DNA from 4 places in the Rossellomorea vietnamensis genome. Region 2 is predicted to be linked to each of the others. Evidence: predicted binding sites of a transcription regulator. Region 2 holds the regulator's gene; each other region holds the start of a gene.
The links. The regulator LexA, encoded in region 2, represses DNA repair genes until DNA is damaged. The targets are predictions, from matches to a motif close to CGAACATATGTTCG.
Positions count from the first base shown of each region.

Region 1: a site for LexA is predicted at 2,207-2,220, ahead of N5C46_RS06955 (YhjD family protein). Genes of this name have one in related genera too.
Region 3: a site for LexA is predicted at 6,927-6,940, ahead of N5C46_RS22880 (ImmA/IrrE family metallo-endopeptidase). Genes of this name have one in related genera too.
Region 4: a site for LexA is predicted at 2,001-2,014, ahead of uvrB (excinuclease ABC subunit UvrB). Genes of this name have one in related genera too.

Region 1 is NZ_CP104558.1:1,351,961-1,360,048, reverse strand. It holds gene N5C46_RS06970 (DUF421 domain-containing protein) at 1-658, opposite strand, end outside; gene N5C46_RS06965 (IDEAL domain-containing protein) at 779-1,015, opposite strand; gene N5C46_RS06960 (competence protein ComK) at 1,212-1,781, shown strand; gene N5C46_RS06955 (YhjD family protein) at 1,789-2,178, opposite strand; gene N5C46_RS06950 (S9 family peptidase) at 2,386-4,356, shown strand; gene N5C46_RS06945 (TVP38/TMEM64 family protein) at 4,608-5,249, shown strand; gene lepB (signal peptidase I) at 5,246-5,806, shown strand; gene N5C46_RS06935 (AfsR/SARP family transcriptional regulator) at 6,012-8,088, shown strand, end outside.
Region 2 is NZ_CP104558.1:787,911-795,998, reverse strand. It holds gene N5C46_RS04225 (methionine gamma-lyase family protein) at 1-130, shown strand, start outside; gene N5C46_RS04220 (MerR family transcriptional regulator) at 279-695, shown strand; gene glnA (type I glutamate--ammonia ligase) at 733-2,067, shown strand; gene lexA (transcriptional repressor LexA) at 2,263-2,883, opposite strand; gene yneA (cell division suppressor protein YneA) at 3,039-3,365, shown strand; gene N5C46_RS04200 (YneB family resolvase-like protein) at 3,377-4,027, shown strand; gene N5C46_RS04195 (DUF896 domain-containing protein) at 4,132-4,365, shown strand; gene tkt (transketolase) at 4,554-6,557, shown strand; gene sirA (sporulation inhibitor of replication protein SirA) at 6,811-7,248, shown strand; gene N5C46_RS04180 (YneF family protein) at 7,333-7,554, shown strand; gene N5C46_RS04175 (CamS family sex pheromone protein) at 7,743-8,088, shown strand, end outside.
Region 3 is NZ_CP104558.1:4,461,755-4,469,842, reverse strand. It holds gene N5C46_RS22910 (hypothetical protein) at 1-462, opposite strand, end outside; gene N5C46_RS22905 (hypothetical protein) at 717-3,452, opposite strand; gene N5C46_RS22900 (NUMOD4 domain-containing protein) at 3,688-3,939, opposite strand; gene N5C46_RS22895 (hypothetical protein) at 3,957-4,796, opposite strand; gene N5C46_RS22890 (HNH endonuclease) at 4,820-5,587, opposite strand; gene N5C46_RS22885 (hypothetical protein) at 5,734-6,768, opposite strand; gene N5C46_RS22880 (ImmA/IrrE family metallo-endopeptidase) at 6,965-7,453, shown strand; gene N5C46_RS22875 (recombinase family protein) at 7,520-8,088, shown strand, end outside.
Region 4 is NZ_CP104558.1:3,472,797-3,480,884, reverse strand. It holds gene uvrB (excinuclease ABC subunit UvrB) at 1-1,878, opposite strand, end outside; gene N5C46_RS17720 (N-acetylmuramoyl-L-alanine amidase) at 2,470-4,485, shown strand; gene N5C46_RS17715 (CsbA family protein) at 4,531-4,761, opposite strand; gene N5C46_RS17710 (HD domain-containing protein) at 4,834-5,475, opposite strand; gene N5C46_RS17705 (phosphoglycerate dehydrogenase) at 5,689-6,864, opposite strand; gene serC (3-phosphoserine/phosphohydroxythreonine transaminase) at 6,867-7,946, opposite strand.

The DNA of each region.
Region 1 (8,088 bases), 560 kb from region 2:
TAACCAGGTTTTTCGCTTTTTCCGTCATATAGGCGAAGATCACATCTTTGTGGTGCAGGTTGGAGTTGGTTAGCTGCGTTTCCAGCCATTCCTTCGATTTTCCCAGGAGCTTCAAATTCCTGGTTTGGATTTTTCCGTCCACTATGACTGAAATCGGCAGGCCTTCATCGTCGATCTTCAACTTGAGATGTTCCACTGTAACCGGCGTATTTTCCACCTTGGGTATAATACTCACTTCACCGATGGGCTCAAGCATGGCGTAGTCCACATCTGAAATCTTCGGGTACCCTTGAGATCTTAGGATGGATGATAATTGAATAAGTGAGATTTTTGATTTCTCCAGATTATCCTCCAATATCTCCCCGTTTTTAATTAACAAGGTCGGCTCTCCCAGGAAGAACCGGTTTCCCCATTGACTTAACGTCAGGAATGAAAACAGCACATGGAGCCCGACAAGAAAGACGAGGGCTGTGATGGTCGGCCAGAATTTGGTTGAAATCAATGGCTCAGAGGCAATGGTCCCGACGATGATGATGGCCACCAGGTCATAAGGGGTCATCTGGACGATTGTAGACTTACCCATCAGCCTCATAGCCGCTATGGTGATCAGGTAGAGGACCAGAACTTTTATCAATAGGATCATGATGATTCGCTCCATCGTGTATAGATTCTCCATTAGGATTAGCCAATGGGGAGGAAGTCATGCACGTGAGGGACCAAAGGCCCGTCCGATAAAAAGGGAATGGCTGACTCGGAAGGTGGAGTCAGCCATTTATGATTATCCGTAACTTACGTTCAATTCATTTAATTCCTTTGATAATTTCATGAACAGTGCTTTATCCTTAGTATCCAGGGCGGCATCAATGTCAATTAAGAGCTTGGATTTCTGTGTCATTAAGATGCTTTCATGCAGGACCATATCGATATAAATTTCCATTACGCTTCTTTCAGCGGCTTTCTTCCGGGTCATGGCAGCGGCTTTCATCATTTCTGTATAGGACTTTTTGCTTTCCATATACGTCACCCCTGAATTCTTTTTATTAGTATATGGGGTAAGTAGTAAAAATTCAACCAAAAAATTAAATATTCTGATAATTTTTTATTCATAGAACAGTGGAAGGGAATAAATATCAGAATTTTTAAAAATATGAGAGACAACCCTCGAAATTTGTGGTATTATTTTGGTGAAAAATGTAAATGGAGGCGATGAAATGAGAGAAAAATCTCGAATTATAGAAGAATATGAAGTGAATCCCCATACGATGATCCTTCAGCCTATGGAATATGGCGCCAGGACATTTACGAAAATAATAGAGGTGGATGACGTATTGATTTCTCCGTTCAAACCCTTTGATATCCTCAAGAAAAGTTGTGAATTCTTTGGCTGTTCTTATGAAGGCAGGAAAGAAGGTACGAAGAAACTTACGGGTATCATCTACAAAGCCCCCATCATGGTCAACCCTGATATGTCCATTTATCTATTCCCGACATCATCTCCAGTAAAGCAGGAATGTGCATGGATTTCCCACTCCCATGTCCGGGGATACGAACGGTTGACAAATGGATCAACACGAATCTTCTTACAAAACAATGAATCCTGCACGGTGCCCATTTCTTACAGTTCTTTTGAAAACCAAATGCTCCGCACCTCAGATCTGCGCATTGCCTATACACAGCGGATCGCCAAAATGGAAAGTAAATATAATACGAAGGTCCAGAGTGAAATGAATAATGTAAAAACGTTCTATTTGAATCGACATATACACAAAACCGATGCGTGAGCCACTGTCACGCTTCTTTTGTTGTATCTGCCTTTGTTTCCGTGAAACGGCGGAACAGATAATGTCTCATTAAATCCTCCACCCGGTTCCGGAGGCGTGGATTGAAGTAATTATGATGCTCTTCATATCCCTTATACAAAAACATGTACATCGTGAAAGCATCATCCGATTGAATCCGCTCCACCTTCATCTTATTCGTCCTCATATACTTTTTAACGTGGGCCAGTTCTCCCTGAATGACCTTCATCGTCTCCTCGATCATCTCTAAATACGGTCTCTTTAATTTAAACGGGCTGCTGTCGACGACTTGCAGGTCGCGATTCAATATCGTCAGCACCATGGGCAGATAGATGGCCTGCTCCAAAATATTCCGATCGGTCTCCGGTATCCTTGTCATATGAAAAGACTCCTTTTCACTTTGGTATAGAACATATGTTCGTATTTCATATTTTACGTTGATTTCAATTTACTTTCAATAGGGAAAATTGTAGAATTTGAATTTGTTTCTATTATGAAGGGGATCGCAGGTTTTTATCCGTGAAGGGATTCGTATTTTCAATGTCGAAAGGATAAAGGGGACAGAATGAAAGGAAGGTGCCGTAAGATGAATAAAAGCATGACCATAAAAGACCTTTATGAAATAAAGGCTGTATCGGATCCAAGGCTCTCACCGGGTGGAGATGAAGCTGTATTTGTTCAAACGGTGATGTGTGAAGAAAAAGATGAATATTTCTCAACCTTACATAGTATCGACCTAAAAGAAAAATCCATTCGTCAATGGACGTTTGGGGAACAGCGAATTTCGTCACCAAGATGGTCACCTGATGGAAAAAGGATTGCTTTCATCTCCAACCGGTCCGGTGTGAATCAGCTCTATCTCATCCGACGGGATGGAGGGGAAGCAGAGCAGGTCACGGACTGTCGGACTTCGGTCTCGAATCCTGTGTGGTCCCCATGCGGTGAAAAGATTGCCTTATCCATTCGCTTAGAAAAATGCGGAACGTTCGATCACAAAGAAGAAAAAGAGGGAAAATTAAAACCTTTTGCTACAACAAGCATGAAATATAAAAGTGATGATCGCGGCTTCCATGATGATTCATATTCACAGATGGCATATGTGAATGTAGATACGAAGGAAATGAAAAGGCTCACGGATGATGAACATGACTACACGCTTCATTCATGGTCCCCGGATGGAAAGTACCTTGCCGTATCGACAGACAGGAAAGAAGACAGGGACTTTTCATTTCAGTCCGATTTATATCTTTTTCACCTTGGCACTAAAGAGATGAAACAAGTGAACGGAGAGCAGGGATACTACGGGGAAGCAAGCTGGTCCCCGGATAGCACGCGCCTCGCCTATATTGGTCATAATCGTGAATTTGAAAACGCCACACATAATAAGATATATATTCACGAACTTGAGACAGGATACTCCGTTTGCCTCACTGAAGGAATGGATGTGCCGGTAGGGGATTACCTTAACAGCGACAGCATCCAGGGCTCGTCACGTACGGGGATACAGTGGTCTAAGGACAATGAAAGTTTTTACTTTCTGGCATCGGACTCGGGGAATACGGTCCTCTATTATGCTCACATCGAGGGGGCCATTTATCCTGCACTCTTACAGGAAGAGCAGCATGTCTACGGCTTCGACCTGGATTCGGACCGCCAAACCATCCTATTGGCCATGAGCAGACCGACAGAACCAGGGGAATTGTATACACTGCATGTCCCAACCGGAGAACTCACCCCCATCACCCGTTTAAACGGGGATCTGCTTGCCGCGAGGGAACTGTCCTCTCCGGAATCGTTCATGTACAACGGGGCAAAAGATTGGCCGGTCCAAGGCTGGATCATGAAACCTGCGGGGTTTGAGGAAGGAAAGAAGTATCCCCTTATTGTCGAAATTCATGGCGGTCCTCATACGATGTACGGAAACACATTCTTTCATGAGTTCCAGGTCCTCACAAACTCAGGCTATGCTGTCTTATACGTCAATCCCCGTGGAAGTCACGGCTACGGTCAGGAGTTCGTCGATGCCGTAAGGGGTGATTATGGCGGCGGGGATTACGAAGATATCATGAAGGCAGTGGATTACGCACTGAAGGAATTTCCGTTCATCGATGAATCCCGCCTTGGCGTGACCGGTGGAAGCTATGGTGGCTTCATGACCAACTGGATCATCGGTCACAGCGACAGGTTCAAAGCAGCTGTGACCCAGCGATCGATCAGTAACTGGATCAGCTTTTATGGAGTAAGTGATATCGGATACTATTTCTCCGAGTGGCAGATCCAAAGCGACCTTGGGGACGTTGAAACTCTGTGGAAGCACTCTCCTCTCGCCTATGTGAAGGAAATGGACACTCCTCTATTGATCCTTCACAGCGAAAAGGATTACCGCTGTCCGATCGAGCAGGCAGAACAGTTATTCATCGCATTAAAACGGGAGAATAAAGAGGCGAAGTTCGTCCGCTTCCCGGAATCCAACCACAATCTCTCCCGGACAGGAAAGCCATCCATGCGGGAAGCCCGTTTGCAGGAAATCGTCGACTGGTTCGGGGAGCATTTATAGAGTTTGGGAGAACTGTCATTCCGGTGGGGATGGCAGTTTTTTCGAGGGAATCGGAGGAGGGAGAGGGGGAATGGCCACTCCTGAAAAAATTACCGTTCCGCATGAGGTTTACAATCCCCCGCTTTAGGAAAACGTGTATTAATAAAAACGACACGTCAAATTGCAATATGGAAATCCTGTTCCGGTGTGATATGATGAGAGAGTAAGAAGTGAAGGCGAAGTTCATGGTCGTTTAAGGGGAAACATATAATATGAATATCAATACGATAAAAAATTGGTTTACGCTTGAAAATATGATGGATTTGATTCAGCAATATCGTTCATTTGGACCGATTCCCGGAATCCTCCTCCCGTTACTTGAGGCATTTCTTCCATTCCTGCCCCTGGTTGTATTTGTGACGGCCAATGCAAATGCATTCGGTTTATGGTGGGGCTTTTTGTTCTCATGGATCGGTGCTACGCTTGGTGCCCTGATCGTCTTTCTATTGGTAAGGAGATATGGGGAGACAAGGGTCTTTCGCTTCTTGAGGAAGAATAAGCAAGTGAATCGATTGACAAAATGGGTAGACAGGCATGGGTTTGGACCGCTGTTCATCCTCTTGTGTTTCCCGTTTACTCCGTCTGCGGTTGTAAATGTGGTGGCAGGGTTATCCTCCATCAGCATCGCTCAATATATGCTGGCAGTGGTAACGGGGAAAATGGTGATGATATTCACCATAAGTTTTATAGGATATGATATTATATCATTAGTTAAACAACCAATTCGTACTGTAATCGTTGTGGCTATTATTTTTGTGTTATGGTTTGTCGGAAAAAGAATTGAGATACATCTGAATAAGAAAATGGAATTAGACCAACGAATCGAACGGAAAAAGCAGGAGGAATCAAATTGAGAGAAGAGGTAAAAAGAGAAGGACTTGAATGGATCAAAGCCTTGGGAATTGGATTAATCATATTCATCATCATTCGAACCTTTCTCTTCTCCAACTATGTGGTGGAAGGCGAATCGATGATGCCGACACTGCAGGATGGAAATAAACTGGTTGTCAATAAAATCGGCTATCATATAGGAGAACTGGACCGCTTTGATGTAGTGGTGTTCCATGCAAATGAAAAAGAAGATTATGTGAAGAGGATCATTGGTTTGCCTGGTGATAAAATCGTATACAAAGATGACAAACTTTATGTGAATGGGGAGTACTATCCAGAACCCTATTTAGAAAAATTCAAGCAGGAGTACATCGGCAGTAAGCTGACGGGTGACTTTACCCTGCAGGAAATCACAGGTGAAAAAACAGTTCCTAAAGGTAAGATCTTCGTTCTCGGGGACAATCGCCGGGGAAGTATGGATAGCCGCTATTTCGGATTTGTGGACCGTGAGCAGATTGTCGGGAAAGTGGACCTTCGCTATTGGCCGATCAATGAATGGGATGTACAGTTTAGAAAATAGAACGGAAAAGAAGGCGCCTCATGATGGGGACGCCTTCTTTTTTGCCGATTATGTACTAGTTATCCACCTTTGCCATAAATATGATAGAATAATAAGAAAATTCGTTCGTTTTGAGGGTGGTTATGTGACAGCGGAAATTCCAATTATTGAAACCAAATTTGTGCCGCCTGTTGTCAAGGATTCCTACATTAGGCGTCCAAGCTTAATGAAAAAGATGAGAACGGTTACAGATTACAAATTAGTGATCGTCCATTCGGGAGCAGGCTATGGGAAAAGTACGGCCATCAGCCAATTCTTACAGGATGTACAACCAGAATATTGCTGGTACTCCATCACACAGACCGATGATGGACTGATCCCTTTTGTCACCAATATCGTCTATGGAATCCAAAAGCAGATCCCACATTTTGGAGAAGAACTAAGAGAGATGCTCCGGTCTATGGGACAATATATGAAGGAAGATGATATCCACCGGTTAAGTGCCCTGTTTATTAACGAATGCATGAAAATCCCCCGCTCCTTCACCATCATTGTAGATGACTATCATCTTGTGGATCATTCCTTTCTCATCAATCAATGGATGGAGAAAGTCATCGAACATTTACCCGGAAATATTCATTTCTTTCTTTCTACACGCACCAAACCTGCCTGGTCCTCATTTATTCAGCTTAAGATATCCGGTCAACTGATGGAGATATCAGAAAGTGATTTGTGCCTCAGGAAAGAAGAGGTGGAGCTACTATTAACGGGGTTTCATGAAACCCTCATCCCTGAATCCCAGCTCGATGCCATTTATGATTTGACCGAAGGCTGGGTCATCGCAGTCAGTATGATCCACTCGCAGCTTAAGGAAAATCCGGATATCCTTACGGTGGAAAAGCAGCATTCCTCCCTGGAAGAACTCTTTCATTACCTGGCCCAGGAAGTGCTCTCCAAGCAAACACCAATCGTGCAACAATTCCTTAAGCAGATTTCGATCCTGGATGAAATCAACGGAAATACATGCGAAGTGATCTTTGACCTGCCGGGATCCGAACAGATGCTGAAGCAGCTATCCGAAAAGAATGCTCTCCTACAGGAAATGAAAGGCTCTCATCACTTTCGTCTGCATGCCTTGTTCCAAACATTTTTAGAACGAAGATTGAAAGAAGAAAGCCCAGGGCTCTATAAGGAACTTCATTTGAAGTGCGCCCGATTCTTTGAAGGGATCGGGAAATGGGAGAAAGCCATCTTCCATTATTTGAAAATGGGGAATATCGAGGCAGTGTCCACGATCCTCGCCAAAGAAGCTGAAGGGATGATGAAGGGCGGGCAGCTCGAAACATTGGGGGATTATTTAAAAGGCATCCCGGATCATGTAAAGGATCAACATCATTCCCTGTGGTTTTATCAAGGTGAATTCTTTCGCTATCGTTCATTTTATGAAAAAGCAGAAAAAGCTTATACGAGGGGAGTAGAGCTGACATATAATGATCCGATTATGTTGAGTAAAGCATATGAAGGAATCGGAAGGATTTATTTAGATACGATTCAACCGGGAAAAGCGCAGCGGTTTTTACTTAAGGCCATTGAATGCCTTGAAGCCGGGGAGCAGGAATATGTAGAAGAAAAGAATCACCTGTACGTGTTAACAGCCGAGAACCTTGTAAACTCAGGAAAGGCGATACAGGCAAAGCTTTGGTATGACAAAGGAAAAAGGAACGGATTCATGAAAGAAGAAGGCAATCTCGAAGCAAGGATGCTGCTCAGGACTGGCAAGCTTCAAGAAGCCAAGCAGGTCCTGCTATACAAAGAAGGGGAAGATCAGCTACCGCAATCACACCGTGAGAAAGAATTGTTGCTTTCCCTCATTCAATCGTTCATGGGGAACGGGAATGAAGCCAAATCATTGGCACAGCATGGAATCAGTCAGGGAATAAAAGGGAAATCCCCGTTTGTGGAAGCCTGCGGGTGGATCAGGATGGGACATGCGGTTCAGCTGATCAGCGACTATGATACATCCCTGGCGAAAAACTGTTATGAAACCTCGCTAGAATTAATGAGTCAAATCAATGTCTCCAGGGGAAAAGCAGAACCGTTTATGGGATTGAGCATTCTTTATGCCCGGATGGGTGAGTTTCAAAGGGCGGAGGAACTGGCAGAAGAAGCGCTGCATGAAACGGAAAAGGTAGAGGACATGTGGCTGTATTCCCTTATCCTGCTCAGTATGGGGATCACGGGTTTCTACCGTGAAGAATGGGGAGAAGCAAGAACATGCTTTGACCGGGCGGAGAGACAATTTG
Region 2 (8,088 bases):
ATCGGCGGATGGACCTATAAGACCACCTTATATAGCTTATGTTCAAGGCGGGTTGACATACTCCCATGTAAAAATCGCCGTTTGCTCTGCGGTGGACAACTTAATTGAAAAAGGTTTAATCACCATTTAAAAAGGATATTAAAGGAGTAATTGGATAGTCTAAAGTGGACTATCCAATTCTTTTGATTACTTATGTAAGAAAAACTCACATTTGATTGACAGAACTCCTGACATTACATATAATGAATTCAAGAAGGAAAACAAAAGGAGGAATCAAGATGAGCGGAAGTGAAATTCGTCGAACGATGGCATTATTTCCAATCAGTATTGTCATGCAGCTCACGGACTTAACGGCTCGTCAGATTCGATACTACGAAGAGCATCAACTGATAAACCCGGCAAGGACCGAGGGGAATCGCCGGCTCTTTTCCTTGAATGACATTGATAAGTTATTAGAAGTGAAGGATCTGTTAGATCAAGGTATCAACATGGCAGGGATTAAGAAGATCTTTTCTGTATCCGGTCATAATGAAAGCAAAGTCGTATCTGACGTAAGTAATGAAAAGGAAGAAAAAGCAAGACAGGATCTATCTGACGACGAGCTGCGTAAATTACTTCGCAATGAATTGATCCATTCCGGTCGATTCAATCGATCATCTCTGCGTCAAGGAGATATGTCCCGCTTCTTTCATTAAATAAACCCTTTAATAAACTTGAGGAGGAATTACGTAAATGGCAAAGTATACTAAGGAAGATGTTGCAAGATTAGCGAATGAAGAAGGAGTTAAGTTCATTCGACTACAATTCACCGACATTTTAGGGACGATCAAGAACGTAGAAATCCCTCTAAGTCAGCTTGAAAAAGCTTTAGATAACAAAATGATGTTTGATGGTTCTTCCATTGAAGGATTTGTCCGTATCGAAGAATCAGATATGTATCTTTTCCCTGATTTAGACACATGGTTGGTTTTCCCTTGGACAGCTGAAAAAGGGAAGGTAGCCCGTCTGATCTGTGATATTTACAATCCTGATGGCACTCCGTTTGAGGGAGATCCCCGTAATAACCTAAAACGCATTTTAGGTGAAATGGAGGAACTTGGGTTCACTGACTTCAATCTTGGGCCAGAGCCGGAATTCTTCCTCTTTAAATTAGATGTAAATGGCGAACCAACGTTGGAATTAAATGATAACGGTGGCTATTTCGACCTCGCCCCTACCGATTTAGGGGAGAACTGCCGTCGTGATATCGCTTTAGAACTTGAAGAAATGGGCTTTGAAATCGAAGCATCTCACCATGAAGTAGCTCCTGGCCAACATGAGATCGACTTCAAATATGCAAATGCATTAAAAGCTTGTGATGATATTCAGACATTCAAACTGGTAGTTAAAACGATTGCCCGTAAACACGGTTTGCACGCTACATTCATGCCGAAACCATTATTCGGTGTTAATGGTTCAGGAATGCACTGTAATATGTCCCTGTTCAAAAATGGAGTGAACTCTTTCTTTGATGAAAAAGGTGACTTGCAACTAAGCGATACTGCGCGTCAATTCCTTGCTGGTATCATTAAGCACGCCACTGCTTTTACAGCGATTACCAACCCGACTGTAAATTCTTATAAGCGCTTAGTACCTGGATACGAAGCACCTTGCTATGTTGCCTGGTCTGCGCGTAATCGTAGCCCGTTAATCCGTATCCCGGCTTCCCGCGGCTTGAGCACACGCGTTGAAGTCCGCAGCGTCGACCCTGCAGCAAATCCTTACCTTGCTATGGCTGTATTACTTGCGGCTGGATTAGATGGAATCAAGAATAACCTACCGGCTCCTAAGCCGATTGACCGCAACATCTATGTCATGGACAAAAAAGAGCGTGAGGAAGCAGGTATCGTGGATCTTCCTGCAACTTTACATGCGGCTCTTGAAACATTAAAAACGAATGAAGTCATCGTTAAGTCCCTTGGCGAACACATATTCGAACACTTTGTGGAAGCGAAGGAAATCGAGTGGGATATGTTCCGTACACAAGTACACCCTTGGGAACGTGAACAATACATTCAAATGTATTAATAACCAGAAACCCTCAACGATCTATCGTTGAGGGTTTTTTGTACGAAGTTAAGGCTCAGAGGGGAATCAGGGAAGGAAACGATATGAAAAAAGCCTGGGGATGGAAATTTCGGCTTCCAACCTCAGGCTTTTTCATTATTATGAGAACTGGTTGAAAATGGGATCCGGAATGCCCTATGCATACCGATGCCATTTTCAATGAACTTGACGATACACCCCTACCACTTTACCCAATATGGAGACGTTTCGCAAAATGATTGGTTCCATTGTTGAGTTCTCTGGCTGCAGACGTACATAATCCTTTTCTTTGAAGAAGCGCTTTACCGTTGCTTCATCTTCATCGGTCATGGCAACGACGATATCTCCGTTGTTCGCTGTCTGCTGCTGGCGAACAATGACAAAATCCCCATCCAATATGCCGGCTTCGATCATACTGTCTCCCATGATTTCAAGCATGAAGACCTGCTCATCCGAAGGGGCCATCCGCTCGGGCAATGGGAAAAATTCCTCCACATTTTCAACAGCCGTAATCGGTTGACCTGCTGTGACTTTACCGATTAAAGGAACGTTTACTACACGTTGTCGCGGAATCGTATCTTCTTCAAGGTCCAGAATTTCAATCGCTCTCGGCTTAGTCGGATCACGACGGATCAGACCTTTACTTTCAAGCCTCGCTAAATGTCCATGTACAGTGGAACTGGAAGCAAGACCGACGGCTTCCCCGATTTCACGTACGGAAGGGGGATACCCTTTTTCTCTGACTGCAACTTTAATATATTGTAGTATGTCCTGCTGTCTCTTCGACAATTTTGTCATGTTCACGCACCTCTATTATAGATCTTATGTTCCCATTATAGCATGTCACGATTATTGATACAAACATAAGTTCGAATTTTGTTGACACCAAACGAGTGTTCGTATTACAATGAAAATAACAAAACAGAACAAACATTCGTATGGGGGGTAATTTTATGTTAACACATATTTGGAATCGATTCTCTTACATTATTATATTATTTGTTTTAGTCCTTTCAGCATCTTGCTATTTATTAATCAATATGACAAATCAACCTTCCTACCAAAGTATCACAGTAGAGGAGGGTGATACTCTCTGGACTATTGCCAAACAGTATAATGAAGAATATTCTATGACAGTGGAAGAATTTATCGCCTGGGTTGGGGAAGAGAACGAATTAAACTCTTTTGCCATCAAACCTGGTGAATCACTTGTGTTACCGATTGAAAATCCAACAATATCAACTCAATCAGATTTCGAACTGGTCATGAACGAAGAATAGAGGGATAGAAGATGAAAGCAGTCATATACTGCAGGGTAAGTACCAAGAAAAACACACAGGAAACATCATTGGAGCGGCAGGAAGAAGAACTCGTTAAATTGGCAAACGAACATCATTATGAAGTAAGTTCGGTCATCAGGGATCAGGCGAGTGGCTTTGAATTGGACCGTCCAGGTGTTTTGGAACTTTTGGACCTGGTCAGGGATAAATCAATCGAGGCAGTGCTTATTCAGGACGAAACAAGGATCGGCAGGGGAAATGCCAAGATCGCCCTTATCCACTGTCTGTTAAAAGAAGAAGTGAAAATCATCAGTCAGACTCATAGTGGTGAATTACACTTATCCGAATCCGATTCTATGGTCATCAACATAGTCAGCATGGTTGAGGAATATCAACGTAAGCTTCATAACCTTAAAATTAAGCGGGGCATGAAGCGGGCTGTTGAAAATGGCTTTCAGCCTCATAAAAATTTAAAAAATAAAGGGAATGTAGAAGGAAGGGAACGCATTGAAGTGCCGGTCGAGGAAATCGTGCGATTAAGGAAAAATGAACTAACCTTCGCGGAGATTGCAGCTACTCTCAGGGGATTCGGATACGATGTATCCAAAGCTACCGTACATAGACGCTTCAAGGAATATATGTCGTCCCGTGATCATGCATAACCCTTGTTTTATCTCCTTTATTCTAGTAACATGACGGTAGTGTGATACACTGCTTTTAGAATGTTTTAGATTTTGCAAACTATGCAATAAAGGAGTTTTTATAGATGCTTTCAAAATCAAAAATGAATAGAATCAATGAACTTGCCAAAAAGTCCAAAAGTAGCGGACTTACTGAACAGGAAGCGAAAGAACAGACCAAACTTAGAAAAGAATATCTAGAAACGTTCCGTCAATCCATGAAGGGAACAATTGAAAATACAAGAATCTTTGATCCTGAAGGAAATGAAGTAACACCTAAAAAAATCCAAGATATACAGACTAAGAAAAAAATGCATTAATCAAAAAACTTCCAGGCCAACTTTGAAAGGTCCTGGAAGTTTTTTGATTCATTTTCCTCCCTTATGATATTTAAAGGTTTTTTTATTTTCAACGATCATAAAGTCATGTTATCATTCAAGATAGTTGTATAAACTATCAAAGAAGATTAATATTAATAAGGTACATTAAAAGGAAGGATGTCTGACATATGTTTGATAACACAGATCAATTAGCAATTAATACAATTCGTACATTATCAATCGATGCGATTGAAAAAGCAGGTTCCGGGCACCCGGGAATGCCTATGGGGGCAGCTCCAATGGCGTATGCACTTTGGACAAGATTCATGAATCATAACCCTAAAAATCCAGAATGGTTCAACCGCGACCGTTTTGTTTTATCTGCGGGACACGGTTCTATGCTGTTATACAGCCTACTTCATCTTTCTGGGTACGATGTTTCAATGGAAGATCTTAAAAATTTCCGCCAATGGGGAAGTAAGACTCCAGGACATCCCGAGTACAAACACACTCCTGGTGTAGAAGCAACAACTGGTCCGCTTGGACAAGGGATTGCAATGGCAGTAGGTATGGCATTAGCTGAAAGACATTTGGCCACTACATATAACAAAGACCAATATAATATGGTCGATCACTTTACATACTCCATTTGTGGGGATGGGGACTTAATGGAAGGTGTTTCCTCTGAAGCTGCTTCATTGGCTGCACATCTAAAATTAGGACGCCTTGTTGTTCTTTATGATTCCAATGATATTTCACTTGACGGAGACTTGGATAAGTCCTTCTCTGAGAGTGTTAAGGGTCGATTTGAATCATACGGATGGCAGTATATCCGTGTTGAAGATGGAAATGATCTAGATGAAATATCCAAGGCAATCGAAGAAGGCCAAGGAGATACATCCCGCCCGACAATGATTGAAGTTAAGACAGTCATTGGTTACGGAGCCCCGAATAAATCAGGTAAATCTGCCGTTCATGGTGCACCTCTGGGTGAAGATGAAATGAAGCTTACCAAAGAAGCCTACAAGTGGACATTCGATCAGGATTTCCACGTGCCTGATGAGGTTTACAGCCGCTTTGAGGAAAAAATCCAACAAGCTGGCTCTGAGAAAGAACAAGATTGGGCAAACCAATTCATTAAATACAAAGAGGAACATCCTGAACTGGCCACTCAATTAGAAGCGGCGATCAAAGGCGAACTACCTCAAGGATGGGATAAAGACATCCCGGTATATGAGGAAGGAAAAGCATTGGCAAGCCGAGCTTCTTCAGGAGAAGTATTAAACGCCATCGCCAAAAATCTTCCTTCATTCATCGGTGGTTCCGCTGACCTTGCCGGTTCCAACAAAACGATGATCAAAGATGAGAAAGATTTCATGCCTGAATCCTATGAAGGCCGAAATATCTGGTTCGGAGTCCGTGAATTCGGTATGGGTGGTGCCATGAATGGTATGGCTCTACACGGAGGGCTTCATGTATTCGGTGGCACATTCTTCGTATTCAGTGACTATCTAAGACCTGCTATCCGTCTGGCGGCTCTAATGGGCTTACCTGTGACATATGTGTTCACACATGATAGTATCGCTGTGGGAGAAGACGGACCTACCCATGAACCTGTTGAACAGCTTGCCTCCCTTCGCGCAATGCCTAACCTGTCAGTCATTCGCCCTGGTGACGGTAATGAAGTGGCGGCAGCCTGGAGATTATCGTTAGAATCGAAAGATCAGCCTACGATGCTTGTTCTGTCCCGTCAGGACCTTCCGACGCTTAAAGGTACGGCTGATAAAGCCTATAACGGTGTAAATAAAGGAGCTTATGTGGTTTCTGCTTCAGGTAAAGAACAGCCTGATGCCCTGTTGATTGCAACTGGTTCTGAAGTACATCTTGCGGTAGAAGCGCAAAATGCCCTTGAAAAAGACGGTATCAGTGTTTCAGTTGTGAGCATGCCTTCTTGGGATCGTTTCGAAAAGCAATCAAAAGAATACAAAGAATCCATCCTGCCTAAGAGCGTGAAAAAACGCCTGGCTATCGAAATGGGATCTCCAATGGGCTGGGATCGCTACGTTGGCGATGAAGGTGACATCCTGGCGATCAATGGTTATGGTGCATCTGCCCCAGGAGCTAAAGTAATGGAAGAATATGGATTCACTTCTGAAAATGTAGTATCCAGAATCAAAGCTTTACTTCAATAATCGTGAATGGAAAAGGTCGGCTCCTTACACTCTCTAAGGAGTTGGCCTTTTTCTTTTGTGCGAGTACAATAGGAGTAAAGGTGGAAGAGATTGGGTATAGAACAAGTAACGTGTAAATACTTCGATACACCCCTTTCATTCAGGGGAAATAGAATAGGTTCGACAAAACTAGTGCAGATTTTCAACAATTTATGACAATGACTCCCTTCTAGTTGATTTATACTATATGAAAGAAAGGTAGGAGGGAGTAATGGTGCGAAATTATCAAATCTATTGGATTGAAGAGTTGTTTGTTCAACATTACTATGGTCGTGAAAGAATGTTCTATCAATTGTTTTCTGATTGGGAAGCGAGTACAGGTGATCTTCACGATATCGTCTCGAAACAAGTAGATTACATTACCAAACCGATTCCATACCTTCCTACCCAAAGACTCCTTCAGCATGAAATCACGAAGGTTGAAGGGGCAGCCTGGATAAACTCCGTTGCGACAATCGAAAGAGAAGAATCAGGGGCGACACTCGTCTTGAATGAAAAGTCGATGTCTTTGAATGCCTGGGGGCACGATGAATCTGAATATATCTTTTTTGAAATTTTACGGAGGAATATGGGCCAGCTACTGGCAATGGATATCAAAAATGAACGTTTTGGCTGGTTAAAACCGATAAAACAAAGAAAGTTTATATATTAATATGAAATTTAGACCAAAATATTGTATAATGTTTCAGGGTTTAGTACACTTTTAAAAGGACAACATGAAGGAGGAAGTAAGAGTATGGGAACGACTGGATTACTTATTCTAGTAGGCGTTCTGGCATTACTTGCCGGAGTTGCACTAGGATTTTTCATTGCTCGTAAATATATGATGAGCTACCTAAAGAAAAATCCACCAATTAACGAGCAAATGTTACGCATGATGATGATGCAAATGGGGCAAAAACCATCCCAGAAGAAAATCAATCAAATGATGAATGCAATGAATAAGAACATGAAGTAATAGGTGGAAGCACTCAGGTGATGAGTGCTTTTTCTATTGTTCGGGCATCCTGATTTCATGAAGTGTAGGGGAGATATTAAAAGATCAGGTAGGATAATGGGATTATTTTCGTGAATTCATAAAAACTTAAAGATTATCAGGCGGATTGAAATGTAATGTATGATAAAATATAATCCGGAGGGAGTCATATGAAAAAATGGATGATTGTATCTCTGTCCCTTTTGATTCTTATTGCCGGATGCAGCAATAAGCCTCAAGAAGTGATAGATGAAGAAACGCTTGAAATTCAAAATAGTGCAGCAAGCGATGCACGTGAATATTTAAACTATAAAGTAAACAAAGAAAAAAAATCGGTGAATCGCGGCCTGATTACAATGACGATCAATAACCGCAGTGATATGGATGAAATTGAGACGGGCCTTATGTCTTTATCCACTGAACATTTTTCCCCTGAAAAATATGTCTACCAGGAAGGGCAGTATTTAAAGAATTTAAACTCATGGTTAGGGAGGAAGTCTAAAACCAATAAGGCAG
Region 3 (8,088 bases), 850 kb from region 2:
AAAAAAATGAATTTGATTATTAAAAGTAATATTACCTTGATTTACAATTTCTTTTAATAAAGGGTTCATCATACGCTCCACTATTTTCACAGCACTGTTCACTTTTTTAAAAAAGTCTTTTATTATCTGTTCATCATCCGTTACAGCAAATAGTCTTAAACCAAATTTTCTATCTGTGAAAAGAAATTGGACACCACGGAATCGGAAAGGAATTTCATATAGGACCTTCTCGATTGGCTTATATTCATATTCGAATTTTTTCAAATAAGCAAACATAAAAAAAACCATATAACTAGAGGGTAGATTAACATCCATATACTTAGCAGTATAGCTATCTATTATTATCCCCTTACCACTCCTAAAATTTTCAAATCCTTTATCTTGAAACTCTTTAGTGCATTGCTCAAATGAACTCCATAAACGTGGACTTTCTTTTCGGAACCTATTTATATATGTTTCCAATATTATCACCCTACGATTTAATTATTACTCCTTATTTTAACATCCATTACAAAACTTAAAAACTATGAAATTACTCCTATAGGAGGTGTCTTGCACTAGCAATAATCCACTTTAACTAATTAAGTTTTTTCTTTCGAAGTTGATATTGCTATTAAAGAGGAGATTGAGGAAATAAACAAGCATTTTAAGTACTTAGTATCTAAGCAGCTTAAACAGATAAAAAACAAGAACCAGGATATCCTGGTTCTTGACTATCAATTTAAGGTTAATTCATTCCTTCGAATAATATAATTGTTATCTATTTTAGCCTTTTCAAAAATTATTTCCATCGAACCTTTATATTTAGAATTCAATTTATTAGCATTATTAATAATCATAGCTTTAATTCTGTAATCCGGATCTTCAATTAGTTCAGATAATTCACTAACAATTAAATCATCGTAACCTTTTCCTATCATTAGAAATAAGGATTCAATTGCATGGTACCTTAAATAAAAATCTCTATCCCTTGATTTTGATAAAATTACATGTAAAATAATTTGAGCATTTGGAATCTCTTTTTTACTCTCGACATGATAACTGATAAACAACTTTAATGATTCTAATAATTTTATATTTTGATATACATCTTCTTTATTAAAAACTGATAGTAAGAGTAATAACTCTTTATCTTCAGAAACTGAGTTTGCAATAAACCATATATACAAATATAGTCTAACAGTTAGTTCAGAATCTTTTTCGAAAATACCTTGATATATGTTTAACACATTTTTAACGTTACTTTGGATCTCTATATTTAGTGCTTCCCAATCAAATTCAATTTTGTCCTCACGGTTATTCATCAATTTTAAAGCAAATAAGAGTTCTAAACCATCTAGCTTTTCATTTGCATATTGCTTTGGATTGAGCAAAGTGTCTTTAATACTCTTTATTACCTTTGTAAAAAGTGGTTGTGGGAGCACAAGATTTGAATACGATATAATATTTTTTATTATTCTATATGGGGAAGTTGCAAAAGTTCCGTATACTCCATTTTTCCCTAAGGTTTTGTTTCTATTAACCATTTCTTCTACATACTTTTTAATGTAATTACTATTTTCCTCTAAGGATAAATCAAATACTTCTAACTTGTATAGGTTGTGAAATTTTTCCCACTCTTCTTCTATTGTCTTATCGAACTCACTAAACTCTACGAATTGCCTTCTTAGACTTATTATTAAACTCTGAAAGAACCTAGAATCCTTAAGTTGATCTTCTTTTAATAAATCTAGTATTAATTTCTTTAATTCTCTTATATGGTGTGCATTCACCTTCCAATCAATACTCTTAAGCAAATCAAAGACATTATCGTAAAATCTAAAAAACTTATTTTTTATGATTTGAATTAAAAAAGGCAAAACCTTGTTAATATCTATTCTTCTGATATTTCCTTTTAATGCTTGAAAAATAAACGACCAGTTTCCTACTATTGGTTCGGAATAAAGCCACTTATTCAAGATAATAAATATTTCGTCTTGAATGTTGTCATAGTCCTTATCCCCAAAGTAGTAACCAAGGTGATTAAACAAAACTAATTTGGTTTTAGTTCTATCTCCCTCATATGGTATGGAATTAGATAACCTATACAATTCATATATTTTTTCAAAGCTACACGAAGATAAAATTTCACTGTTATTATTGCAAATATGTTTAATGTTTTTATAATCTTGATCAAGAATGCTAAATCTCAAATACTCAAATTTTAATTGGTATTCATCATAAATTCGTGAATAATGCTGGAAGATATCTTTCAGTAAGCTATTTGTGAGTGATATATGGGTTAATGAACCATAAATAATAGCAATATACAAACTTTTTGCTACATCTTCAAGGAGATATTCTATTTTAGACCCAATCGATGTACTGTAAGGACTTTGAATAGTGAACTTATTTATGTCTTTAAGAATTTCATTATTGATATTCTTTTGCACTCTATCTATAGCCGGAAAATATAATAAGTGACTATTATCTTCTATTTTTTTTTGGGCATCAGAGATAAACACCTGATTAGAATTGTTCATTTTTTTATTTTCAAAGTTTCTGATATCTATAAGAATGTCGTCTCTAATCCACTTTTCTATTTTTAGTTCCTCAATTTGGGATACAGCTTCACTTAATTGAGAAATTGCTTTTTCCATATCTCCTTTATAATACCACTCAATAGCTTGCCACCTTTTATTAATTACTTCTTTTAAATTACCTTCGTACTTATTATTAATAATAGTCATTATCAGCGAAAAGTTAATCTTTGAAATTTCGCCTTCTCCTATTAGGTATTTCGTTAAATAATAGGAGAATTCATCCATTTCATTATCGGGTTCAATCTGTTCATTTTTTTTAAATATAATATTTTTAAATAATTGAGTAGTCTTAGAAAAACCAGTTAGCTCTTTTTTCTTGATCAGACTTTTTTCCACTGGTGTAATATTATTTATATACTCTTGACCGTTTTCATCTAGAGTTCCCTGTTCCTCCAACTTTATTAGTCTGTTTTTACAATATTCATTGTAAATATTCACTATATCATTCATAACGCTTTTAAAGCCTGTATCAATAAGCTCCTGGATATTATTTACGACTTTGTATCGAGCACCATTTGGCCCATTTAATTCCTTTTGTATCTCACTTTCTTTTTTTAAAGGGTCATTTAAAAAAAGATAAATGGCTTTTCGACCAATCTTCCTTGCATGCATCCATTCCTTCATAACTCCTTCAGGAATTTTTGGTTCTTTATTGTCAATTAGAAATAGCACAACATGACAGTCCTCTAACTTATTCAAATACTCATCCCTTGCAGTTACTGAAGCCGCATCTCCAGCTTCAAAAACGTAAGTGGTTATAAATCCGGTGTTTTCTAATAAGTTTTTAAGAGCTGCCCTAATAATGTCATATGATTCTACTCCGCATTTAGAACTAATAAAAACATTTATTTTGTCTTTAATGAAAGTCACAATAGGTCCCCCTTAATAAATAATCCTGTCTAATTCTATAAGAGCTTTTCTGTCTTGCTCATTAATTAACTAAATAAAGATCATTTTGGCCCCCGTCTTTCCAAATACCTGGGGTTTTTCCTAGTATCAATATAGCACAAAATAACCACTAATCTAATATTTACCTGTAAAAATATAGGTTGTATAATCAAAAAGGCTCCCTTGAGTAGGAGCCCGATTCTGAACCAGAATGAAATTACCTATATATAATTTTTTTAGTTCCTTTAAATTCTGTATCATTCACAACAGGAAAAGCAACTTTCCATAATTCAAATACATTGTGATTAGATGCATCGCCACCTTTATTTAACTTAACGATATGAAACCCATATTCATCCCCACACCTCTTAAGCGTTCTTTTAGATCGGTGTGAATACACCTTTCCAGTTTCGGAGATATCGTATAGTCCTTCATAACCTATAATCGGTTTATATATTTCCTTTCTCATAATTCTCCTCCAGTATCTTAGTTTAAAAAAGCTCCTATCCTCCATTGATTCCATTGATTTTTCTTCATGCTTCTACCTGGAACAACACAGTAGTCATTAATAACTGTTTCTTGTCCTATGAACTCGATTGGCAAATCATAGTAGTTACTTAAGACATATTTTGCGATAAACCTACGTGCTTCTTGAATGCCATTTAATGCTCGGTTCAACTGGATTTTCTCTCCTTTATAAACTTTATCTAAAGAATAATTCTTTGATACTCTACTTCCAGTGATAATGAAATGTAGCTCGTTTTCCTTGTTAATCTGACTAATAATCTGTTTTGGCATACCTGAGGACCGCCTTTTTGATTTAAAGCTAGGGATTACTTCAATAAAGGATTGGACTAAATAGAAGAGCACCGGGTCATTTAACTCGATTTTTTGCAAACTATCCTTAACATCATTCCAGTTGTATTCGAGAACTTCAGAATCTTTGCTGGATAATAATTTCTTGTGGGCTGAAATTTGCCCCTTATCTAGGGCTCCTCTTATTTTAAATTCAAATAGTAAATTAAAATTCTCACCGTAAATCCACGCATCTGGTATGGAACCTGAGTTATCTTCTAACTTAGATGCAGTAGCAATGTTCTTGTACGGAGCTATACCAATGATATACTCAAAAGGTTTCTCCTCTTGGGGGCAAATTCTTTTCCTTGTCATAATTAATACCTGTTTAAAATTAAGGTTTATAGCTCTTTCCTTCAACAAATTTTCTAAAAAAGGTTCAACAACTTGGAAATTATTATAACTAAGGATTGAGGCTAATATATGAGTATAATGATCCTCTTCTTGGCCTTGATATTTAAAAAGGTTCATGTTTCCTCCTAATGAGAGCAAAGTTATTTTGAAGATTTCTCCATCAACTTCATCAAATCACCTTTATTAAGCCATGGCCTTCTTCTATGCAACATTCTATGACAATTTGAACAGACCAAAATTAAATCTTGTAACCTTGTATTATTCTTCTCAGTATATTCAGATACCGGTATAGTATGGTGACATTCAATGAAACCTTTCCCAATTTCTCCGTATGTTTTGAAAAAATCAAACTGGCATATTTCACAATAAAGTTCATTATTTTCGAGTGCCTGTTGTTTTTTCTTTTTAACAGCCCCAACATTTCTTTCTCGCAATTTATGAACTCTAAATAGGATCTTTCCTTCAGGAAAAACTTCTTCCTCTTCTTCGTTAATAGGAAATTTTATTTCTTCCTTCTTAGATTCAACACTTGCTTTAATGTTTGTAGCTAAATCTCGAAGTTTTGATTTATTGGAATAAAATTCATTCCATACGTCTTCTTCTAATTTTGATCCTCTTTCTAAACCCTTACCCTTATAATTAGGGTCGAGCCTCAAAAAGTTGCTCATTTTCATATACACACCATTTGGGTTTCTGAAATTTACGTATTCAGGTGAGATGCCATGTATAGGAAGTGAATTTAGTATTTTGCTTAGTTTCAATACTTCTTGGTGCTTTGCACTTATTGTGTTGGGATTATGTCTAAAGTATAATTCCAAAGCTAAAATTAACTCGTCTCTCTCCCATTTAGGGTTCCTCTTTTTCACTGTATTAGGTTTCTTAATCTGTTCCTCTTTATTGAAATTCATTAATCCCCATACTCCATTTCTATTTCATTAAGCCTTATAAACGATTTTAAAACACTGGATAAATTCAATGTCACTAAAGGGAAATACGCTTTTTAAATTGAACATTTACATCTCATCTTAATGAATCCATCCTCCACATAAATTCTCTACAAAGTCAGTCCATTAAAATGTGGGTTCTGACCAGAATTACGAACAAAACTTCTAAACTCAAACAAATAATTATTTACTTCCATGAGTGATTTTACATCCTTATACTTTTTCTCTTTATTAAATTCAGTAAAGTACACTAAATAACTATCATTTAAATTCTTAAAACCTAATTTTTCGCCTTTTCCAAAATGGGGGTAAGCTTTTTGATTGTTTGCTTTCTCCCAATGAGGATAATCATTAAATCGCTTAGTATCAGAAAATGCCATATTTATAAATCCCATTAGCATGTCTCTAGATCTATAGTATTTTTTCTTAGACTCATCTTTAAAAAAGTTGGTATTTTGTTGAAATTCATATCTTCCGTAATTAACTTCCTGTTCAAACATTAAAAGTGATAACGTTGTTAATGCATCTCTCTCATCATCGTCTTCAATTAAATCAATTATGTCATCACCTCTCCATATTCTAAGACAGTTAATGTAATTTGAATGTTCTAGCAAGTCTAGAATTAAATTATAATGAGTTGCATCCCCACCATATAAATTGTGATATCTATTTCCAGTAGAAACATAAAAATCAAACAATGATTGTTTTGCATTCCAAAACTGATTATTAGAATTAGGTTTTACTAAATTACTTAGTTTTTCTTCCAACTTTTCGTCATAAAATGTCCTTTTCAAATAAGAAATATATTTAACAGTATTGTTGAAAATGTTCTTCGATATTTTACCCGTATAACTCCTATATTCAATAAAGAAGACCCCGTATTTTTTTGAATCGTAAAACTTGAATTGAGGCTTAAAATAGTATGTGTTATCTAGGGCTTGGTAACGGGTAAATAATATCTTATCTCTAAATTGCTCATCTATTTGGGTTAACCAATAATCAGTATTAAAATCTTCAACATTATTGAATTTCATTAAAACTAATTGATGGTAAGATTCATGTAACCTCAACAATACTTCAGTATATTTTTGATAAATCATTTTTTCATCGCCAACTCTCAAAATGTTCTTTATGTAGTTTTTCACAAAGGAAAATATTCCAATTCTATAATAATACATTTATACCATTTTTAACATAGCTAGAGATATCTCATTCTATTCTCCCAACTAAACCTATTCCCCATTTTTATACCTTCATAAATGTTTGGATAATTTTACGCCTCTATTGCTTTTTGTTGAAAATACGAACATATGTTTGTATAATGTTACCGAGGTGAGCAAAATGTACCAATTAACATACAGGACCACCGGATTAGAAGATTGGGTTTCTAGGTTCTACATGAAGTTAGGAATAACCACCCCAAGTTTAATAAGTGAGGAGCGAATATGTAGGTTCCTAGGCATTTATGTAAAGAGAAAACCTATCCCAAGTAGCTTCCATGTCATCGGTAGATATCAAGACATTGTAATCGATAGTAGAGAACCTATTGAAAAACACAGAGAAATTTTCTTTCATGAGTTATGCCATATCTTGAGGCATTCCGGAGTTCAAACCATTATGCCAGCTTCTTTTAGAGAGCTCCAAGAATGGGACGCACATCATTTCACTCAATACGCAGCTATCCCCTATCACATGATCAAATACATTCCCCTGAATGATTGTGATGTTATTAAACAAATGTCAGATATATTCCTTGTCTCTCCAGAACTATGTGAGGAACGATTGGAGCAGATTATTCGAAGGAACCATCTGGCAAGGAACTTTTATTAAATTACCAAGATCGCTATTTTTTTGTTCATAATTTATGAGTAATTTAGTTTTAAAGGAAGTGATTGTATGAAAGCAGCAGTATATGTACGTGTTAGTACAACTGAGCAAGCTTCAGAGGGATATTCTATCCGGGCCCAAACAGACCGCTTAAAAGCGTACTGTGTCTCCCAGGGATGGGATATATTCGAAATCTATATTGATGATGGATACAGTGCTAAAGATACGAATAGACCGAATCTGGAAAGAATGATGAAGCACATTGAGCAAAATTTAATTGATTGTGTCTTGGTTTACCGCCTGGATCGTTTGACGAGATCAGTTCGTGATCTATATAACATTTTGGAGACCTTCGATAAAAACGATTGTAAATTCAAATCAGCCACAGAAGTATACGATACGACCACTGCAATGGGTAGAATGTTCATAACTATAGTAGCTGCATTAGCTCAATGGGAGAGAGAAAATACCGGAGAAAGAATACGCATGGGTATGGAACAAAAGGCTCGTGAGGGGAACTGGGTGATTAACCAGGCGCCTTATGGATATGACTTAGATAAAGAAAACAAGTCGCTTAAAATAAATGAGGAGGAAGCTTTAACTGTGCAAAGGATCTTTAATTATTACATTGAGGGTAA
Region 4 (8,088 bases), 1.8 Mb from region 2:
AAGTTTTTGTCGCTCCGGTTTAGACATTTTCGAAACCTTTGTCTGTTCTCCTTCATAAACCCCTGCTTCTTCAGCGGCATGGGTCGCCCGGATGACATCCCTGATTTCTTTCTGAATCGTCGTCGGGGTCACGCCGTGCTTTTCGTTGTATTCCTGTTGTATCGTACGGCGACGTTCGGTTTCATCCAATGCTTTTTGCATGGAGTCGGTGATTTTGTCTGCGTACATGATGACTCTTCCGTTACTGTTACGGGCTGCACGTCCGATCGTCTGGATCAGGGAACGCTCCGAACGCAGGAAGCCTTCTTTGTCAGCATCTAATATGGTGACAAGTGACACTTCAGGTATATCCAGACCTTCACGGAGTAAGTTGATCCCGACTAACACGTCGTATTTCCCCAAACGCAGATCCCGGATGATCTCGATACGCTCCAACGTCTTGATTTCAGAATGGAGGTATTGAACTTTGATCCCGATTTCCTTCAGGTAGGCAGAAAGATCCTCTGACATTTTCTTCGTTAGCGTCGTCACGAGAACCCGTTCGTTTTTCTCGATCCGTTCATTGATTTCACCTAAGAGATCATCAATCTGCCCTTCAATCGGACGCACTTCGATGACCGGATCAAGAAGTCCCGTCGGCCGGATGATCTGCTCGACCATCTCAGGACTATGCTCCAACTCATAAGGTCCGGGAGTTGCTGAAACGTAGAGAAGCTGCTGGGTTTTCTTTTCGAACTCTTCAAAGCGAAGAGGACGATTGTCCATGGCTGAAGGCAGACGGAATCCATGGTCCACGAGCACTTTTTTACGTGCCTGGTCCCCGTTGAACATTCCCCTGATCTGAGGAAGCGTCACATGGGACTCATCCACTACGATCAGGAAGTCATCAGGGAAATAGTCCAGAAGCGTATAGGGGGTCGATCCTGCCGGTCTTAATGTCAGGTGGCGTGAATAGTTCTCGATCCCTGAACAGAACCCCATCTCCCTCATCATTTCCAGGTCATAGCGGGTACGCTGTTCCAGCCGCTGAGCTTCCAGCAGCTTGTTCTCTTCCTTCATGATCGCCAGCTGTTCTTCCAGCTCTTTTTCAATATTCTTGATGGCAACCTGTAATTTCTCTTCACGGGTTACGAAGTGGGAAGCCGGGAAAATCGCGATATGATCACGGTCACCCATGATTTCGCCGGTGAGGGCATCCACTTCACGGATCCTGTCGATTTCATCCCCGAAAAATTCCACACGCATACAGTGTTCATCACGGGAAGCCGGGAAAATTTCCACGACGTCTCCGCGCACACGGAAAGTCCCGCGCTGAAAGTCGATGTCATTTCGTTCATATTGGATATCCACAAGCTTGCGAAGCAATTGGTTCCGTTCAATTTCCATCCCGGTCCTGAGGGATAGGACGAGCTCACGATACTCTTCCGGATTACCTAAACCGTAAATACAGGACACGCTGGCAATGATGATGACATCTTTCCGCTCAAACAGGGAAGATGTGGCAGAGTGTCTCAATTTATCGATTTCATCATTGATGCTGGCATCCTTTTCAATGAAGGTATCCGTTTGCGGAACGTATGCTTCCGGCTGATAATAATCATAGTAACTCACAAAATATTCAACGGCATTGTCGGGGAAAAACTCTTTGAATTCACTGTAGAGCTGTCCCGCCAATGTTTTATTATGGGCGATGATGAGGGTCGGCTTTTCAACCTGCTTGATCACATTGGAGACGGTGAAGGTCTTCCCTGTCCCTGTCGCCCCAAGTAACGTTTGATGCCGTTTTCCTTCATTTATGCCCTGTACCAGCTTCTCTATGGCAAGGGGCTGGTCCCCCTCTGGTTTATATTTGGATTTGAGCTCGAATTGATCTTTCACCGTGAAACCTCCTATAATAAAGGACTGCTACCTTGTATTTACCTACTTATACCCATCTTAAACACTGCACATTCATTTATACACATTCTACCACATTTCCTTCCTTATTAACCAATAATAAGCGAACAAAAGTTCGTTTTTCTTTTTGAGGGACGGACCTCCAAATCTATCAACACTGTGGATAACTTTCCATTTTGAGAAAGAAACAGCTGAGAATTTTACATTCGACAGAGCCGAGAGTTATGACCATCTTTTTTCGACACCATTCGAACATTTCTATGCACAACCTGTGTATAACCATGTGCATAAGTTAGCTTTGCTTGTGGAAAATACGTAATCTTATACACATTTCGTCAAATTTCTTGTGAACAAATCCCCTGTATTCGATTTCAAACTGTGAATAACCATGGGAGATGCTTTGTTATTCACATAATTCACTCTTTATCCACAATTCAATCATTTCTCCCCTCATTTCCACTTTCATGAATTATTCATCTAGGCATATATCCAATAATTGATTGACTATTCAGTCTATTATTCTATAAGCTTTTTAATAGATTCAGCTAAACTACATAAGCACAGGAGGAATGTATGAAAAAATCAAAATGGTTGAAAGTTGCAGGCAGTCTCAGTTTAACGGGGTTCTTACTAGGTTCCGCCATGACACCATTGTCCCCATCCCTTTCTTCTCAAGGAATTGCACGTGCGGCCACGGTGGATTCATCCGAATTACAGAAGGCATTCCGACAAGCCGCTCAAGAATTTGACGTACCCGTTGAAATACTCCTTGCAGTGGGGTATAACATGTCGTTATGGGAGCATCACGGCGGTAAGCCAAGCGCTTCCGGCGGCTACGGGTTGATGCATCTGACGGATGTCAATGTGGACAACTTGGAAGGTCCTGACACATCGGACAATCCGCTTCATATGTTTCTATCAGGAAAAGAAGACGCTCCCATGCAGGGTGTTGTGCCAACTGGGAAGCAAGCAGATATTTCTCTTTCAGATCCTTCCCTTCACACATTAACCGCAGCGGCGGACCTGCTCTCCCTCCCATCCGGGGATCTAAAAAAAGATCAAAAACAAAACATCCGCGGAGCTGCGGCCTTACTTGCAAAATATGCGGATCAGACGGTCGGTAAAAAGCCGAAGGGCCTTGACGATTGGTACGGGGCCGTGGCGAAATACAGTGGTTCTTCCGACGAGGCGGGAGCAAGGGATTTTGCCGATCGAGTGTATGAAACGATCAACAATGGAGCGGCGAAACAGACAGAGGATGGCTCTTCCATCCATCTCGCTCCAAAACAGATCACTCCCGATAAAGAAACCATCAATCCATTACACTTAAAATCAGACGGCGAAGAAAACAAGGCCGATTGTCCGAAAGGCCTTGCCTGTCATTATGTCCCGGCAGCTTACAAGAAAATCAATCATGACGGAACATTCTATGAGTGGTCTTACGGCAACTACGACAAAGCCAACCGTCCACATGATAACCAGGAGATCAAGTACATCGTCCTCCACGATACGGAAATCAGCTATGATCTAACCAAAACCGTGTTTCAGCGGGAAACGACCCAGGCTTCCGCCCACTATGTGATCCGCTCTTCAGATGGCGATATCACTCAAATGATTGATAATAAAGATGTAGCATGGCATGCGGGCAACTGGTATTTCAATTCGAAGAGTATCGGGATCGAACATGAAGGAATCGCCATTGAAGGGGCAGACTGGTACAACGAGCAGCTGTATCATGCCTCCGCACGTTTAGTAAAGCATCTGGCCAGGGAGTACAATATCCCATTGGACCGGGATCATATCATCGCCCATGATGAAGTGCCGGGTACATCCGCAGCCAGACAGTCCACCATGCACTGGGATCCGGGCCCATTCTGGGATTGGGCACATTATATGAAGATTTTGGGGGCACCACTTGAGTCGGGGAAAAAGCAAAAAGACGTAGTTCAGATCAATCCAAACTTCAACAAGAACATGCCGGATCTTCAGACACCGACCGGTGAGCCCGTTCCAAAGCAATCGGCAAACTTCGTCTATCTGTATAGTGCACCAAGCTTTGATGCTCCCCTTATCAAAGACGCGGCACTTCCGAATGCCCATCCTTTAGATGCGTCGAATTGGGGAAATAAGGCCGTAACAGGTCAAACGTTTTATAAGGCTGAAGACCAAGGGGACTGGACAGCGATCTGGTATGGAGCCCAAAAAGCGTGGTTCTACAATCCAAAAGGAAAAAACACGACAAAAGGTTCAGGGATCGTCATCACTCCGAAAGAAGGGAAAACAGAAATCCCTGTTTACGGATTGGCTTATCCCGAAGCAGAAGCCTTTCCTGACGGCATTCCGGTTAGAGGGATGGATGTCCTTCAATATACACTCACGCCGGGACAGAAATATGTCGCCACCGAGAAAGTGAAAGGAAGCTATTACAGCGCACCTGTTTATACGTACAATCCGGAGACGACCCACAAGATCGTCTGGGGAGACGATGAATTTTATCTGATTCACCTCAATCACCGTCTTGCCTTTGTAAGAGCGGAAGATGTGGATGTTGTGGAGAATCCCAAACATCAGCATCACCATAAACGATAAAAAAACAAGGCCGTCCGAAAAGGATGGCCTTGTTTTTTGTCGTGCCTATGCACTTCTCTTCGCTTTTTTCATCATCCGGTCACTATACCAGAATCCGGCGGTGAGCGATGCCGCGTCTATGACTATGAGCAACCAGGAGTCCGTATATCCCTTCGACACCGAAGCCGCTATGAGGGCAACGGTCAGGATCAAGCCGACATAATGATTATACGTCACCCGTGTGAACAGAACGACAAGCAATCCCGGTAAAAATAAGCCTAAAATAATTTTGGACACGTTCAACTCTCCTTGTAAATAAGGGAATAACACATATTCTACCGAAGTTTCCCCTATCTGGAAAGGGGGTTCTTATTCTTCAGCATCCCGGATCAGTTTCTGTGTCCGTTCTTTCAGCTCATGATGGGGGATGAATTTCTCGGACAGCATATCAGGAAGGATGTATTCTAAGAAGTATTGAACGCAATCCATGTCCTTATATTTTACGATGGTGGTCAGTGCCTCCTGATAGATTTCAATAAACAATGGTTCAGGATTTCCTTTTTGGATTTCACCAAAAGACTCATATAAAAGGTCGATTTTATCTGCGACGGATAAAATCCTTCCTTCCAGTGTCTCATCCTTCCCCTCTTTAAACCGTTCCCGGTACACTTCCTGGAATTGCGGCGGGAACTCCGTTGTGATGAATTTATTCACCATCTGATCCTCCACCTGGCTGAAGAGCTCCCGTAATTTTCCCGAAGCATATTTCACAGGTGTTTTGATATCTCCGGTGAACAGTTCTGCATAATCATGATTCAATGCTTTTTCATAGAGGGCTTTCCAATCCAGTTCTTTTCCGTTCTGTTCCTCCACCGTCCCAAGAAACTGGGCGATTTTTGTTACTTTAAAGGAATGGCTGGCCACATTATGCTCGTGGTATTTGAAGCGACCCGGACAGCGGATGAGCGTCTCGAGGTCTGATAAGCTTTTAAAATAATGATGAATTCCCATGGTATTCTCCTCTCACTGATTATCTTTATTTTATGAAAATAGTATCAAGGAGAGTCGGCCGATGCAACGATTGGTGGCTTATCCTTTTCTACTTCTCTTACTAATATGGTATTTTACGGAGGAATGATACGTGAGGATTGCCTGTCCACATTTTTTTAAGATAGTAAGGTTGATAAAAACACTCCCTCATCACGCGAGGGAGTGTTTTTCACTTTATATGAGACGCACGGAAACGACGCCGGTGATGTTCTTCATTTTTTGTTTCACTTCGGCCTGTTCATCGTCCGCCAATTTCTGGTCAAGGTCGATCATGGTGTATGCCCACGTGTTCTTACTGCGGTTGATCATATCGGCGATGTTGACTGCGTAACCTGAGAGGACCGTGGCGATTTGCCCCACCATGTTCGGGATGTTCTGATGCATGACCGTCACTCTCATCTTTCCGCTGTACGGAAGCTCGACGTCCGGGAGGTTGACGGCATGCTTGATATTCCCGGTTTCAAGATAGGTTTTCAGCTGTTTGGTGGCCATGATGGCACAGTTTTCTTCCGATTCGACGGTAGAAGCACCTAGATGAGGGACCGGCACGACATTTTTCATGGCAAGGACCTTTTCATTCGGAAAATCCGTCACATATTTTCGCACGATTCCTGATTCCAATGCAGCGGCCATGGCATCTTCTTCCACCAGCTCACCCCTTGAAAAGTTCAGGATCGTCATTCCTTTTTTCATTTTCCCAAAGGCACCTTCGCTTACAAAGCTTGCCGTTTTGTCCGTGAGAGGGATGTGCAGCGTAACGAAATCACATTCTGCCCACACTTCTTCAATCTGATGAGCCCGCTTCACATCCTGGGATAAACGCCATGCAGCATCGACGGAGATAAATGGATCGTAAGCGACTACATCCATCCCGAGGGCAAGGGCATCGTTGGCGACGAGGACACCGATCGCCCCCAAGCCTACGACCCCGAGCTTCTTGCCTTTGATTTCACTTCCTACGAATTCCTTTTTCTTCGCTTCCACGACACCCGGGACATCACCTTCCGAATCTCTTAACGAGTTTGTCCAGCCTACGGCAGAATACAGATTACGGGAGGAAGCAATCAGATTGGCAAGGACCAGCTCCTTTACGGCATTCGCATTGGCCCCGGGTGTATTGAAAACGACAATCCCCTTTTCCGTACAGAGATCGATGGGGATATTATTGACTCCCGCTCCTGCACGGGCAATGGCCTTGACGGAAGCGGGGAAATCGTAATCATGAAGGTTTTTCGATCTGACGAGGATTCCATCCGGGTCCCCGTTTCCATTCAAATGATAGTTCAGGTCGTCCTCGATCAGTGATAATCCGCTTTGACTGATGGCGTTGTACGTATTGATTGAAATCATTCTCAACATCCTCCTCGATCAGATTCAAATTTTTTCATGAAATCGACCAGCGACTTCACTCCTTCAAGTGGCATGGCATTGTAAAGACTCGCCCTCATTCCACCAACGGATCGGTGACCTTTTAAAAATTCAAACCCCTCCGCTTTGGCTCCCTTTAAAAAATCCGCATCCAGTTCATCATTGCCCGTCGAAAAAGGAATGTTCATCAAGGAACGATTTTTCTCCGGTACGGGATTGTGAAATAATGATGATTCATCAATACAGTTGTAAAGAAGGGCAGCTTTCCTCTCATTATGCTCCTGCATCCCTTCCACTCCCCCGTTCTCTTTCACCCATTCCAGTACTAGTTTCAGAACGTAGATGGAAAAGGTCGGTGGCGTATTGAAGAGAGAATCATGCTTCACATATGTTTCGTAGTTCATCATGGTCGGACAAGTATCGGGTGCCTTCCCGATCAGACTGTCGCGAATGATGGCCACGGTCACACCGGATGGACCAAGGTTCTTCTGGGCACCGGCATAAATGAGCCCGAAAGAGGAAACATCTATTTTTTCAGACAGGATATGGGATGACATGTCGGCTATAAGGGGAATACGCCCTGTATCAGGGTATTTATGAAACCGTGTCCCTTCGATTGTATTATTAGATGTGATATGTACATAGCTTGATTCCGGTGAAAAATCTTCTGGTGTATAGACCGGGATCTCAAAGGGTTCTTTGAGAGACAGCGTTCGGATATCCCCGACTTTCTCCGCCTCTTTAACGGCTTTCTTCGACCAGCTTCCTGTCACGATGTAATCCGCTCCCTGTCCTTCACCGAGAAGATTAAGAGGAATCATGGAGAACTGAAGGGAAGCTCCCCCCTGCATGAAGACAACTCTATAATCGTCAGGAATCGAAAGCAGTTCACGGAGTAAGCCTTGTGCTTCTTCTATTATATTTTGGAAAGGGGCAGACCGATGACTCAATTCCATCACGGACATGCCCGTTTCCCGATAATTCAATAATTCATCTTGAACCTTCTTTAACACGGGCTCAGGCAACACAGCAGGACCAGCAGAAAAGTTATACACACGCTTCAACAATAGCACCACCAAAAGTTCAGAATTTTTCAACAGTATAATCCCGTGCAACGCTTTCGTCAATGTCAGTAACCCATGATGAAAACGCTTAATAAGATGGTTTTTAGCCTCATGCGTGGTCATGGATGAATTCTTGCTGGTT